One region of the Pseudomonas sp. NLJ1 genome, then DNA from elsewhere that is predicted to be linked to it. Evidence: predicted binding sites of a transcription regulator. Region 1 holds the regulator's gene; each other region holds the start of a gene.
What was found. Region 1 encodes sigma-54, which starts transcription at its own class of promoters, with help from an activator protein. Its sites were predicted from a motif close to ANTGGCATNNANNTTGCTNT; they were not measured.

Region 1 (4,454 bases):
AAAGCCCGCAACATTGCGCTGCTCGCAGTGATCGCCGCGCTGCTGGTAGCGATCGGCTACTGGAATGTCAGCCCGGAAAGCTTCCTCGACAAGCCGGTGGCCCAGGTCGACGAAAGCGCCATCGACTACTATGCGGTCAACGCCCACAGCCTGCAGTTCCTACCCGACGGCAAGCTGCAGTACGAAATGACCGCAGACAAGGTCGAGCACCTCAAGGCCAGTGAAATCACTCTGCTGACCACGCCGGACCTGCACCTGTATCGCGGCACCGAATATCCCTGGCATGTGCAGAGCACCCGCGCCGAAGTCAACCCGGACGGCAGCGAAGTCGAACTGATCGACAACGTACGGGTCGCCCGCACCGACGAAAAGCAGCGCGAAATGATCATTACCAGCTCACGCATGACTGTGTTCCCGCAGAAGCAATATGCGCAGACCGAGCAAGCCGTTAGAATCGACGGCGCCGGTGGCACAACTACGGGCAAAGGAATGAAAGCGTATTTGAAAGAAGGCAAGATGGACTTGCTCTCTAACGTAAGAGGACAGTATGAGGCTCGTTAAAACCCTCCCCCTTCTGCTCAGCCTGAGCGCAGCACTGGGAAGCGCGAGCGCCCTCGCCCTGCCGAATGACCGTGACCAGCCTATCCGTATCCAGGCCGACAACGCCCACCTGGACGACAAGCAGGGTGTGGCCACCTACACCGGCGACGTGATCATCACCCAGGGTTCGATGATGATCAAAGGCAACACCGTGACCATCACCCGTTCCGCCTCCGGCGATATCGATGTGGTGACCTCGGTGGGCAACCTGGCCTACTTCGAGCAGCAGCAGAGCGCAGCCAAACCGGACAAGATGAAAGGCTGGGGCGTGACTATCCAGTATCAGGCGCAGAAAGACCTGGTGGTTCTCACCGACCGCGCCAAAGTCGAGAACGAAGGCAACACGACCGAAGGCGAGAAGATCGTCTACAACACCAAGACCCAGGTGGCAACCGCCGGTCGTGGTGGCAACGTGACTTCGCCGCGTCAGCGTATCGACATGGTGATCCAGCCCAAGAAGAAGGCCGAGTAAATGGCAACCCTCAAAGCCCAGCACCTGGCCAAGAGTTACAAGGGGCGGCAGGTCGTGCGTGACGTCAGCCTGTCGATCGACAGCGGCCAGATCGTCGGCCTGCTCGGCCCCAACGGCGCCGGCAAGACCACCTGCTTCTACATGATCGTCGGCCTGGTCCAGGCCGAACAGGGGCGCGTGCTGATCGACAACCTCGATGTCAGCCACCAGCCCATGCATGGTCGCGCCCGCGCCGGCATCGGCTACCTGCCACAGGAAGCCTCGATCTTCCGCAAGCTGTCGGTGGCCGACAACATCATGGCCATCCTCGAGACCCGCAAGGACCTCGACCGCGACGGCCGGCGCAAAGAGCTGGAAAGCCTGCTGCAGGAGTTCCACATCAGCCACATTCGCGACAACCTCGGCATGAGCCTTTCCGGTGGTGAGCGCCGCCGCGTGGAAATTGCCCGCGCGTTGGCGACCGCACCCAAGTTCATCCTGCTGGACGAACCGTTTGCCGGTGTCGACCCGATTTCGGTCGGCGACATCAAGCAGATCATCCACCACCTCAAGGCCAAGGGCATCGGCGTACTGATCACCGACCACAACGTGCGTGAGACCCTGGATATCTGCGAAACCGCCTATATCGTCAATGATGGCCGGCTGATCGCCGAAGGCGACGCCGAAACCATCCTGGCCAACGACCTGGTCAAAGAGGTTTACCTGGGCCACGAGTTCCGGCTCTGAGCCCGGCACGCGCCTGGAGTACCGGCAAATTGCCCTGCAACCCGGGTAAAGTTGTTACGGTACTCTAGGCAAACGCTACAATTTAAGGCATAAAACTTGCTTTATCCGGCGCCCCGGCGCCCTCGTGTAGTGGATGGCGCATGCGCGCCGGCGAACAAGGTATTAAGCCCCAGCCATGAAACCATCGCTCGTCCTAAAAATGGGCCAGCAACTGACGATGACCCCGCAGTTGCAACAGGCCATCCGCCTGCTCCAGCTTTCTACCCTGGACCTCCAACAGGAAATCCAGGAAGCGCTGGAGTCGAACCCGATGCTCGAACGTCAGGAAGACGGCGACGACTTCGACAACAGCGACCCGATGGCGGACAACGCCGAGAACAAGCCGGCCGCCGAAGTCCAGGACAACAGCTTCCAGGAAAGCACCACCAGTGCCGACACCCTGGAAGACGGTGAGTGGAGCGAGCGCATCCCCAACGAGCTGCCGGTCGACACCGCCTGGGAAGACATCTACCAGACCAGTGCCAGCAGCCTGCCGAGCAACGACGACGACGAGTGGGACTTCACCACCCGTACATCGGCCGGCGAAAGCCTGCAAAGCCACCTGTTGTGGCAACTCAACCTGGCCCCGATGTCCGACACCGACCGCCTGATCGCCGTCACCCTGATCGACAGCATCAACGGCCAGGGCTACCTGGAAGACACCCTCGAGGAGATCTGCGCCGGTTTCGACCCGGAGCTGGATATCGAGCTGGACGAAGTCGAAGCTGTACTGCACCGCATCCAGCAGTTCGAGCCAGCCGGCGTTGCCGCCCGCACCCTTGGCGAATGCCTGTTGCTGCAACTGCGCCAGCTGCCCGCGAGCACCCCGTGGATGGCCGAAGCCAAGCGCCTGGTCAGCGACTTCATCGACCTGCTCGGCAGCCGTGACTACAGCCAGCTGATGCGTCGCATGAAAATCAAGGAAGACGAGCTGCGCCAGGTCATCGAGCTGGTACAAAGCCTCAACCCGCGCCCCGGCTCGCAGATTGAGTCCAGCGAGCCTGAGTACGTGGTACCCGACGTCATCGTACGCAAGGACAGCGACCGCTGGCTGGTAGAGCTGAACCAGGAGGCCATTCCGCGCCTGCGCGTCAACCCGCAGTACGCCGGCTTCGTGCGCCGGGCCGACACCAGCGCCGACAACACCTTCATGCGCAACCAGCTGCAGGAAGCGCGCTGGTTCATCAAGAGCCTGCAAAGCCGCAACGAAACCCTGATGAAGGTGGCCACGCAGATCGTCGAGCACCAGCGCGGCTTCCTCGACCACGGCGACGAAGCGATGAAGCCTCTGGTGCTGCATGACATCGCCGAAGCGGTGGGCATGCACGAGTCGACCATTTCGCGGGTAACCACGCAGAAATACATGCACACGCCGCGTGGCATCTACGAACTGAAATACTTTTTCTCCAGCCACGTCAGCACCTCCGAAGGCGGAGAATGCTCGTCTACGGCGATCCGCGCGATCATCAAGAAACTGGTTGCGGCGGAAAATCAGAAAAAGCCATTGAGTGACAGCAAGATCGCTGGTTTACTGGAGGCACAAGGCATCCAGGTAGCCCGTCGCACCGTCGCCAAGTACCGCGAGTCCCTCGGCATCGCACCGTCGAGCGAGCGCAAGCGACTGATGTAGCCCCTGAGATGTGCCACAGCGTTTGTGGGGCAGGTGCAAGACCTGCCTCTTTATGCACGGGCAACAAAGGAGAAGCTGTATGCAAGTCAATATCAGTGGACAGCATGTAGAAGTCACCCAGCCACTGCGCGATTATGTGCTTGAAAAGCTCGCTCGCGTGGAAAGTCACTTCGACAAGATCACCAACGTGCAGGTCATCATGAAAGTCGAGAAGCTGCAGCAGAAGGTCGAGGCGACCTTGCAGATTCCCGGCGGCGAAGTGGTTGCCAACGCCGAACACGAAGACATGTATGCAGCGATCGACGCCTTGGCCGACAAGCTCGACCGCCAACTGAAAAAACACAAGGAAAAACAGCAAAGCCTGCTGCAAGGTGCAGCCGCCCGCTGATCCCCCTCATCCATGATCCGACTTGAAACCATCCTGACCCCCGGCCGTTCCCTCGTGAACGTGCCGGGCGGCAGCAAGAAGCGCGCCCTGGAAAAGGTCGCCACCGTCATCGCCGAACAAGTGCCCGAACTGGAGATGCAGGACGTCTTCGAAAAACTGGTCGCCCGGGAAAAACTCGGCTCGACCGGTTTCGGCAACGGCATCGCCATCCCGCACTGTCGGCTTGAAGGATGTTCCGCTCCGGTCAGCGCCCTGCTGCACCTGGAAGCGCCTATCGACTACGACGCCATCGATGGCGCGCCGGTGGACCTGCTGTTCGTCCTGCTGGTGCCAGAAGCCGCCACCGATGCCCATCTGGAACTGCTGCGCCAGATTGCCAGCATGCTCGATCGCAAGGAGGTCCGTGATCGCCTGCGTGCGGCCACCAGCAGCGAGGCCCTGTTCCAGGTTGTCCTGGACGTACAGAACGAGCACTGAACATGCGCCTGATCATCGTCAGCGGCCGGTCCGGCTCCGGCAAGAGCACCGCCCTCGATGTCCTGGAAGACAACGGTTTCTACTGCATTGACAACCTGCCCGCCGGGCTGCTGCCGCAGCTG
Region 2 (4,454 bases), 1.4 Mb from region 1:
CGTTACGCTCCAGGGTGCCGGACTGGCGCAGGAGTTTGTCGACCAGGGTGGTTTTACCATGGTCAACGTGGGCGATGATGGCGATGTTACGCAGATTTTCGATCACAACTGTATCTCGATCAGAGGATTCGGTTGCCGCCAGTGTAGGCGGCGAATATGTACGGTTTGAGGCTCAGCGGGCCCGATGGTCGGGAGGGCGATGGCGGATGCTGCCGCCATACAGCCCTGGCGTCTTATGTCGGACGATAAACACGCACATTGGCATGTCCCTCACTGAGCAGGTGGTGTGCGTGCAAACGGCTCATCACACCTTTGTCGCAATACAGCAAGTACTGGCGGTTGGCATCCAGCTGCTTGAACTTGCTGTTGATGGCATAAAACGGCATGGCCTGGACTTCGATACCGTCGAGCACCAGAGGTTCGTCTTCCTGGGCATCGGGGTGACGAATGTCGATGACGATCTGGCCGGGCAGCGCCTCGGTCACTTCCTCGATTTCGATGTCCTTGCCCAGTTCGTCGATCACATGGTCGATGGAGATCAGCCGGGCGCGTTCCAGGGCGCGCTCCAGCACGGCCATGTCGAACTGCTTCTCTTCATGCTCCATGCGGTGGCGCTTGGCGTGGGTGGTCGGGTTTACCGAGATCACGCCGCAGTATTCTGGCATGTGCTTGGCGAAGTCGGCAGTGCCGATCGCGTTGGCCTGGTCGATGATGTCCTGCTTGTGGCTGGCCAGCAGCGGGCGCAGCACCAGCTTGTCGGTGGCCGAATCGATGATCGACAGGTTCGGCAGGGTCTGGCTGGAAACCTGGGAAATCGCTTCGCCGGTGACCAGGGCATCGATCTCCAGGCGGTCGGCCATGTGTGCGGCACCGCGCAGCATCATGCGCTTGAGGGTCACGCCCATGTAGCTGTTGTCGACCTTGTTGAGGATCTCGCCGACCACTTCCTCGAACGGCACGCTGATGAACAGCACGCGCTGGCTGCTGCCGAACTTCTTCCACAGGTAGTGGGCCACTTCCATCACGCCCAGCTCGTGGGCGCGGCCGCCGAGGTTGAAGAAGCAGAAGTGGGTCATCAGGCCACGGCGCATCATCTGGTAGGCCGCCACGGTGGAGTCGAAGCCGCCGGACATCAGTACCAGGGTCTGCTCCAGGGCGCCCAGCGGGTAGCCGCCGATGCCCTGGTGCTGGTTGTGGATCACGTACAGGCGCTGGTCGCGGATTTCGATACGCACCAGCACTTCCGGGTTCTTCAGTTCGATGCCGGCGGCTCCGCACTGCTGGCGCAGCTGGCTGCCGACGTATCGGTCGACATCCATCGAGGTGAAATCGTGGTGGCCGCCGCGCTTGCAGCGTACGGCGAAGTGCTTGCCGGCCAGCAGGTGACCGAAGTGCTGCTTGCACTTGGCAACGATGTCGTCGAAGTCCCCTAGCGGGTATTCCTCTACCTGCAGGAAGTGGGTAATACCCGGCGTGCAGGTGAGGCGCTCGATCATCTCGCGCTGGACTTTTTCGTCTTCGACGCGGGTGACCACTTCGAGATTGTCCCAGACACCATCGACCACGAGCTCAGGGTCGAGGTCCTTGAGCACGTTGCGGATGTTCTTGCCGAGCTGGCGGATGAAGCGCTTGCGCACCGGCCGGCTCTTGATGGTGATTTCTGGGAAGACTTTGACGATAAGTTTCATTGGTTAACAGCGCGCGCAGGGCCTGCCGAAAATGAGGGGCGCGAATTATAGCGGAAATTGCTCAGGATTTGAGCAACTTTTGATCAGAAGCTTTGAGATAAATAGAGGGAGTGGGTTTTGCGCTGGCTGTGCCGCCCCTTTCGCGGGTGAACCCGCTCCCACAAGAATGTCAGAGCCTTCGAAACCTGTGCGGTCCCTGTGGGAGCGGGTTCACCCGCGAAGAGGCCCTCAAAGAACGCACAATATTCAACCAGTGCACACTATTGGTGCACTACTACCAAAATTCGCATCTTAAGAGTGCACTTTTCACCATTAACCCATCACCAGATGCTCGCAAACGCCCCCTTTTATCCCGCCCTCGCCATTTTCGGGCACTGGCATGCAATTTGCTCCCTTGTGAGGCAGGTAAGCTTGGCCGACTATCCGCGCCCGGCAACACCCTTTTTCCAGGGCAGCGGCCCACCGCGCTCTAGACCATCCGGAGGACAACATGTCGAAGTCGGTTCAACTCATCAAAGATCATGACGTCAAGTGGATTGATCTGCGTTTCACGGACACCAAAGGCATTCAGCACCACGTGACCATGCCGTCGCGTGATGCGCTGGAAGACGACTTCTTCGAAGTCGGCAAGATGTTCGACGGTTCCTCCATCGCTGGCTGGAAAGGCATCGAAGCTTCCGACATGATCCTGATGCCGGTCGACGAAACTGCCGTACTGGACCCGTTCACCGAAGAGCCGACCCTGATCATCACCTGCGACATCGTCGACCCGTCGAGCATGCAGGGCTACGATCGTGACCCTCGCGCCATCGCCAAGCGCGCCGAAGAGTACCTGAAGAGCACCGGCATCGGTGACACCGTATTCGCAGGCCCGGAGCCAGAGTTCTTCATCTTCGACGAAGTGAAGTTCCAGTCGGACATCTCCGGCTCGATGTTCAAGATCTTCTCCGAGCAAGGCTCGTGGATGACCGGCGCTGACGTGGAAGGCGGCAACAAAGGCCACCGTCCGGGCGTGAAAGGCGGCTACTTCCCGGTTCCGCCGTTCGATCACGACCACGAAATCCGTACCGCCATGTGCAACGCACTGGAAGAAATGGGTCAGACCGTCGAAGTTCACCACCACGAAGTGGCGACTGCCGGCCAGAACGAAATCGGCGTCAAGTTCAACACCTTGGTGAAGAAGGCTGACGAAGTACAGGCACTGAAGTACGTCGTGCACAACGTTGCCGACGCCTACGGCCGTACCGCCACCTTCATGCCGAAGCCTCTGTACGGCGACAACGGCTCGGGCATGCACGTGCACATGTCGATCTGGAAAGACGGCAAGAACACCTTCTCGGGTGAAGGCTATGCCGGCCTGTCCGACACCGCCCTGTACTTCATCGGCGGTATCATCAAGCACGGTAAGGCCCTGAACGGCTTCACCAACCCGTCGACCAACTCCTACAAGCGTCTGGTCCCAGGCTTCGAAGCCCCGGTAATGCTGGCCTACTCGGCTCGCAACCGTTCCGCCTCGATCCGTATTCCTTACGTCGGCAGCCCGAAAGCCCGCCGTATCGAAGCTCGCTTCCCGGACCCATCGGCCAACCCGTACCTGGCCTTCGCGGCCTTGCTGATGGCCGGCCTGGACGGTATCCAGAACAAGATCCACCCAGGCGATGCTGCCGACAAGAACCTGTACGACCTGCCGCCTGAAGAGGCCAAGGACATCCCGCAGGTTTGCGGCAGCCTGAAGGAAGCTCTGGAAGAGCTGGACAAGGGCCGTGCGTTCCTGACCAAGGGCGGCGTGTTCTCCGACGACTTCATCGATGCCTTCATCGAGCTGAAGAGCGAAGAAGAAATCAAGGTCCGCACCTTCGTTCACCCGCTGGAATACGAGCTGTACTACAGCTGCTGATCTGATCGGCGCCTGGCGCCGATGACATGATCACGAACGGCCTCCTTCGGGAGGCCGTTTTCGTTTCCGTGGCTGCCTCATCGATTTCATACAGAACCAGCAGATGCCGCTGACATTTCGCCGCCCCCTCAGCACGCAGGGTAGGCGTCCCTTCAGTCAATGGACATCACGCCATGCGCAAACTTCTACCTGCAATGATTACCGTATCCGCCCTCCTCGCCGGCTGCGCCAGCAATGGCACCGCGCCAGGCCAGGCAACGTCACAGGTGCTTCACCGGAAGACCTTGCATTTTCAACGCCAGAAGCCGAATGCCCGCCAGCTGTGCGATAAACCCTGAAACCACCTATGCTCCATATTGGTGCATTCTGTGGACTAACGCCCCCGAATGCACCCCAAAAGCGATCACGTGAACCGTTTAATCAGTTCATTCTGGTGCGAATTGTCCCGTCTCCAGGGCTTTATCGGCAAATTCCGCTTCTTTTCGGAGCCTTGGTTTGGTTCTTGCATTTTTTGCCCAAAGACTGGAATCAGCGGATCCACCGCGCGCCCGACCATGGCCGCGCCCATGCCCGACACGCGCCAAAAGAGGTCGACGACGCCCTATGACCATCAGCGATGCCCAGCACCGTCTGCTTCTGGACAACCTGACCACCGCCACGCTGCTGCTCAACGCCGAGCTGCGCCTGGAGTACATGAACCCGGCCGCGGAAATGCTGCTGGCGGTCAGTGGCCAGCGCAGCCATGGGCAGTTCATCAGCGAGCTGTTCACCGAGTCGACCGAAGCACTCAGCTCCCTGCGCCAGGCGGTCGAGCAGGCGCACCCGTTCACCAAGCGCGAAGCGCAGCTCACCTCGCTGACCGGGCAGAC
Region 3 (4,454 bases), 690 kb from region 1:
CAGGCCATACTGGTCGCTGAAATAGCCGGGCAGGGCGCTGGCCAGGCCGATGAAGCCGCCGAAGGTGACGCTGTAGAAGAACATGAACCACCAGCTGTCACGGTCGCCCAGGGCCTTGAGGTAGTCGGCCATGGCTTTTGGCTTGGGGCGCTGCGGGGCATTGCGTGCCAGCAGGGCGAACACCAACAGGGCCAGCGACAGCGGGATCAGCGCGAAGCCGAACACATTGTTCCAGCCAAAGCCTGCAGCCAGCGCAGGGGCCAACAGGGCGGCGAACACTGTGCCGGAGTTGCCGGCACCGGCAATGCCCATGGCTTTGCCTTGGTGCTGAGGTGGGTACCATTGCGAGGCCAGCGGCAGTGACACGGCGAACGACGCGCCGGCAAAGCCGAGGAAAACACCCAGCAGCAGCGCTTGTTCATAGCTGTGCACGCCCAGGTACCAGGCAGCGGCGAGGGCGACGATGACCACCACCTGGCCGATCAGCCCGGCGGTCTTGGGCGACAGGCGGTCGACCAGCACGCCCATGGCAAAGCGCAATATCGCCCCGGCCAGGATCGGTGTGGCCACCATCAGGCCCCGTTGTTGTGCACTCAGCTGCAGATCGGCGGCAATCTGCACCGCCAGTGGGCCAAGCAGGTACCAGACCATGAAGCTGAGGTCGAAGTACAGGAACGCGGCGAACAGCGTGGGCACATGCCCGGATTTCCAGAAGCTGGTACTCATCGAACACCTCACTCGGCAATGCAACGGAACGAAAAAGACGCCGCCACCCGCTCCACATGGGTGGAGGGGAGAGCGACGTCTTTGTCGGGATCAAGTGGGCAACCGCCGTTGGCTACCGGTGATATTTGTTCAGCAAGAGATGGGCCAACTCGGAGAAGTTGCTGTCCCCTTGTAGGAGCGGCCTTGTGTCGCGATGGGCTGCGCAGCAGCCCCGGCAATCTCTGCCGCGAAGCTGAGATCCTGGGGCTGCTGCGCAGCCCATCGCGACACAAGGCCGCTCCTACAGGGACCGCGTGAAGCAGGTTGCTAGCCCAGCATTTCATGCATGGCAATGATCTGCTCGGCCACCTGGATCAGCTTCTGCTGCCGGCTCATGGCCTGGCGGCGCATCAGGGTGTAGGCCTGTTCTTCGTTGCAATCCTTCATCTTCATCAGCAAACCCTTGGCCTGCTCGATGCGCTTGCGCTCAGCCAGTTGCTGGTCGCGCGCCAACAATTGTGCCTTCAGTGCCTGGTCACTTTCGAAGCGGGCCATGGCCACATCCAGGATCGGCTGCAGCCGCGCCGCATGGATGCCTTCGACGATGTAGGCGCTGACCCCCGACTGAATCGCCTGGCGCATCACGGCGGGGTCATGCTCGTCGGTGAACAGAACGATGGGGCGTGGCTGGTCACGGCTGACAAGCACCACCTGTTCCATCACATCTCGGTCCGGTGAGTCGGTATCGATCAGCACCACATCCGGGCGCACCGTTTCGACGCAGGCGGGCAGGTCGATGGTCAGGCCGGGGGCTTCGATGACCTCGAAGCCGGCCTCGCTCAAGGCCGCCTTGAGGCGACCGAGTTTGCTCTGGGTGTCGTCGATCAGGAGGATGCGCAACATGAATGGTACCCCTCACGCGCCGACACGGGCATCGGGCAGGTCGCCCATGGCATGCAGGCTGAAACTGCGGGCATAACCGTAGGGGTCGCTGCCGTCCCAGCGGCTGCCATCAATCAACAGGCTGCTGCGCATTGGTTCAGGGCAGGCCACGCCGAGGCTTTGTGCCGCCTCGCCATACAACGCCAGCTGCTGGACCTGGCGGGCCACGCCGAGGTAGTCGGGATCATCGCGCAGCAGGCCCCAGCGGCGGAACTGGGTCATGAACCACATGCCGTCGGACAGGTACGGCAGGTTGGCCCGGCCATGGTCGTGCAGGCGCAGTGCATGGGGATCTTGCCAGTGGTTGCCCAGGCCATCGTGGTAGCTGCCCAGCAAGCGTGGTTCGATACTCGCCAGCGGGGTGGCCAGGTAGGCGCTGCCGCTGAGCAGTTGCGCAGTGCTGCGGCGATTTTCCGGGCTTTGCTCGATGAAGCGGCTGGCGGCCAGGACCGCCTTGATCAGCGCGCGGGCACTGTTGGGGTATTGCTCGGCAAAGGCGCGGGCGCAGGCCAGGACCTTCTCCGGATGGTCTGGCCAGATCGACTGACTGGTGGCCAGTGTGAAGCCCTGGCCCGTGGCCACTGCATCGGCAGCCCAGGGTTCGCCCACGCAGAAACCGTCGATGCGCCCGGCCTGGATATGCGCGGCCATTTGTGCCGGTGGCACCACCACGCTGTCGACGTCGCGCAATGGGTGGATGCCCTGGCTGGCCAGCCAGTAATACAGCCACATGGCGTGGGTGCCGGTGGGGAAGGTCTGGGCAAAGGTGAGGCGTGCGCCATGCTGGTGCGCCAGGCGCGCCAATGCTTCAGGGTTGGTCACGCCTTTGCGCTGCAGGGCCGGAGACAGGTTTATGGCTTGGGCGTTCTGGTTCAGCCCCATGAGCACGGCCATTTCGCTGGCCGGTACACCGCCGATGCCCAGGTGCACGGCATAGACCAGGCCATACAGGCAGTGCGCCGCATCCAGTTCGCCGCTGACCAGCTTGTCGCGCAGCCCGGCCCAGGAACCCTGGCGTTTGAGGTTGAGGGTAAGGCCGTGCTGCTGGGCAAAGCCCTGGGTGGCGGCGACTACCACCGAGGCGCAGTCGGTCAGGGCCATGTAGCCGATGTTCAGGCTGGGCTTTTCCGGCGCGTCGCTGCCGTTGACCCAGGCCAGGGGCGTTGCTCGGGGTACAGTGTTCACAAGGTTCCTCGCCCGTACTGATAAGGCTGTGGGCTTTTCCGGTGCAACGCATGTGCCAAAGGCCCTGGGGTCGCATTGCGGCCCCGTGAAAGCAACTGTCTTGCGCAAAGCTAAAAGCTTGTGCGATCCCTGTGGGAGTGGGTTCACCCCCGAAGCAGGCAGCTCGGTGGATGGCACCGGCTTCGCCGGTGTTCGCGGGTGAACCCGCTCCCACAGGTACTGCACTGGCTGTCAGAGCTTCACCGGCCCCACGATTTGCTGTCATGCCGGCCCCACGCTGGCTATAATCGCCCCCTCATTCACCCCGAGCCTTGCCCGCCCATGTATACCCTGGCCCGCCAGCTGCTGTTCAAGCTTTCCCCGGAAACCTCCCACGACCTGTCCTTGGACCTGATCGGCGCCGGTGGCCGTCTTGGCCTCAACGGCGTGCTGTGCAAGCAGCCGGCGGCTTTGCCGGTTACGGTCATGGGCTTGAACTTCGCCAACCCGGTGGGCCTGGCGGCCGGCCTGGACAAGAACGGTGCGGCCATCGACGGTTTCGCCCAGCTGGGCTTCGGCTTCGTCGAAATCGGCACCGTCACCCCGCGACCGCAGCCGGGCAACCCCAAGCCGCGGCTGTTCCGCCTGCCGGAGGCAACGGCCATCATCAACCGCATGGGCTTCAACAACCTGGGTGTTGATCACCTGCTCGGCCGGGTGCGGGCTGCGCGTTACAACGGCGTGCTGGGCATCAACATCGGCAAGAATTTCGACACCCCGGTGGAGCGTGCCGTCGATGACTACCTGATCTGCCTGGACAAGGTGTACACCGCGGCCAGTTACATCACGGTCAACGTCAGTTCACCAAACACCCCGGGCCTGCGCAGCCTGCAATTTGGCGATTCGCTCAAGCAGTTGCTCGATGCCCTGGTCGAGCGCCGTGAGCAACTGGCCGGCACGCATGGCAAGCGCGTACCTCTGGCAATCAAGATTGCCCCGGACATGAGCGACGAAGAAACTGCCCTGGTGGCCGCAGCGCTGATGGAGTCGGGCATGGATGCGGTGATCGCCACCAACACCACGCTGGGGCGTGAAGGTGTCGAAGGGCTGCCATACGGTGGCGAGGCGGGCGGCCTGTCGGGCGCGCCGGTGCTGGAAAAGAGCACCCACATCGTCAAGGTGCTGGCGGGCGAACTGGGCGGCAAGCTGCCGATCATTGCCGCTGGCGGCATTACCGAAGGCCGCCATGCCGCCGAGAAGATCGCTGCCGGCGCGAGCCTGGTGCAGATTTATTCGGGCTTCATTTACAAGGGGCCGGCGCTGATTCGCGAAGCGGTGGATGCTATCGCTGCGATGCCGCGGTGACCTGACACGGCCTCTTTGCGGGTAAACCCGCTCCCACAGGGACTACACAAGCTTGAGAGCAGTGAAGTACCTGTGGGAGCGGGTTTACCCGCGAAGAAGCCAGTGCCGTTGAGAAGGTTTGCCATGGCAAAAAAAGGGCCCCATCAAGGGGCCCCTGGGCCTTCGCCCGCCGCCCGGATAGGGCGTGCATGGTGAATCGAATTCAGTGTCCTCGTTCAGCCAACGGCGTGATTTTCGTTGAGTCTATGGATGCCAGCGGTGCCAGTCATTCCGTCCCA

Region 2: glnA (type I glutamate--ammonia ligase) is a predicted target of sigma-54. The motif match lies at 2,062-2,081, and genes of this name have one in related genera.
Region 3: R9B85_RS20500 (CmpA/NrtA family ABC transporter substrate-binding protein) is a predicted target of sigma-54. The motif match lies at 2,873-2,892, and genes of this name have one in related genera.

Annotation. Positions count from the first base shown of each region.
Region 1 covers NZ_CP137735.1:3,834,559-3,839,012, reverse strand. Annotated here, with positions in the region: gene lptC (LPS export ABC transporter periplasmic protein LptC) at 1-561, shown strand, start outside; gene lptA (lipopolysaccharide transport periplasmic protein LptA) at 548-1,072, shown strand; gene lptB (LPS export ABC transporter ATP-binding protein) at 1,073-1,798, shown strand; gene R9B85_RS17385 (RNA polymerase factor sigma-54) at 1,974-3,467, shown strand; gene hpf (ribosome hibernation-promoting factor, HPF/YfiA family) at 3,547-3,855, shown strand; gene ptsN (PTS IIA-like nitrogen regulatory protein PtsN) at 3,868-4,332, shown strand; gene rapZ (RNase adapter RapZ) at 4,335-4,454, shown strand, end outside.
Region 2 covers NZ_CP137735.1:2,391,850-2,396,303, forward strand. Annotated here, with positions in the region: gene typA (translational GTPase TypA) at 1-106, opposite strand, end outside; gene thiI (tRNA uracil 4-sulfurtransferase ThiI) at 234-1,688, opposite strand; gene glnA (type I glutamate--ammonia ligase) at 2,179-3,585, shown strand; gene glnL (nitrogen regulation protein NR(II)) at 4,189-4,454, shown strand, end outside.
Region 3 covers NZ_CP137735.1:4,523,076-4,527,529, forward strand. Annotated here, with positions in the region: gene R9B85_RS20490 (nitrate/nitrite transporter) at 1-726, opposite strand, end outside; gene R9B85_RS20495 (ANTAR domain-containing response regulator) at 1,033-1,608, opposite strand; gene R9B85_RS20500 (CmpA/NrtA family ABC transporter substrate-binding protein) at 1,621-2,832, opposite strand; gene R9B85_RS20505 (quinone-dependent dihydroorotate dehydrogenase) at 3,154-4,176, shown strand; gene rmf (ribosome modulation factor) at 4,392-4,454, opposite strand, start outside.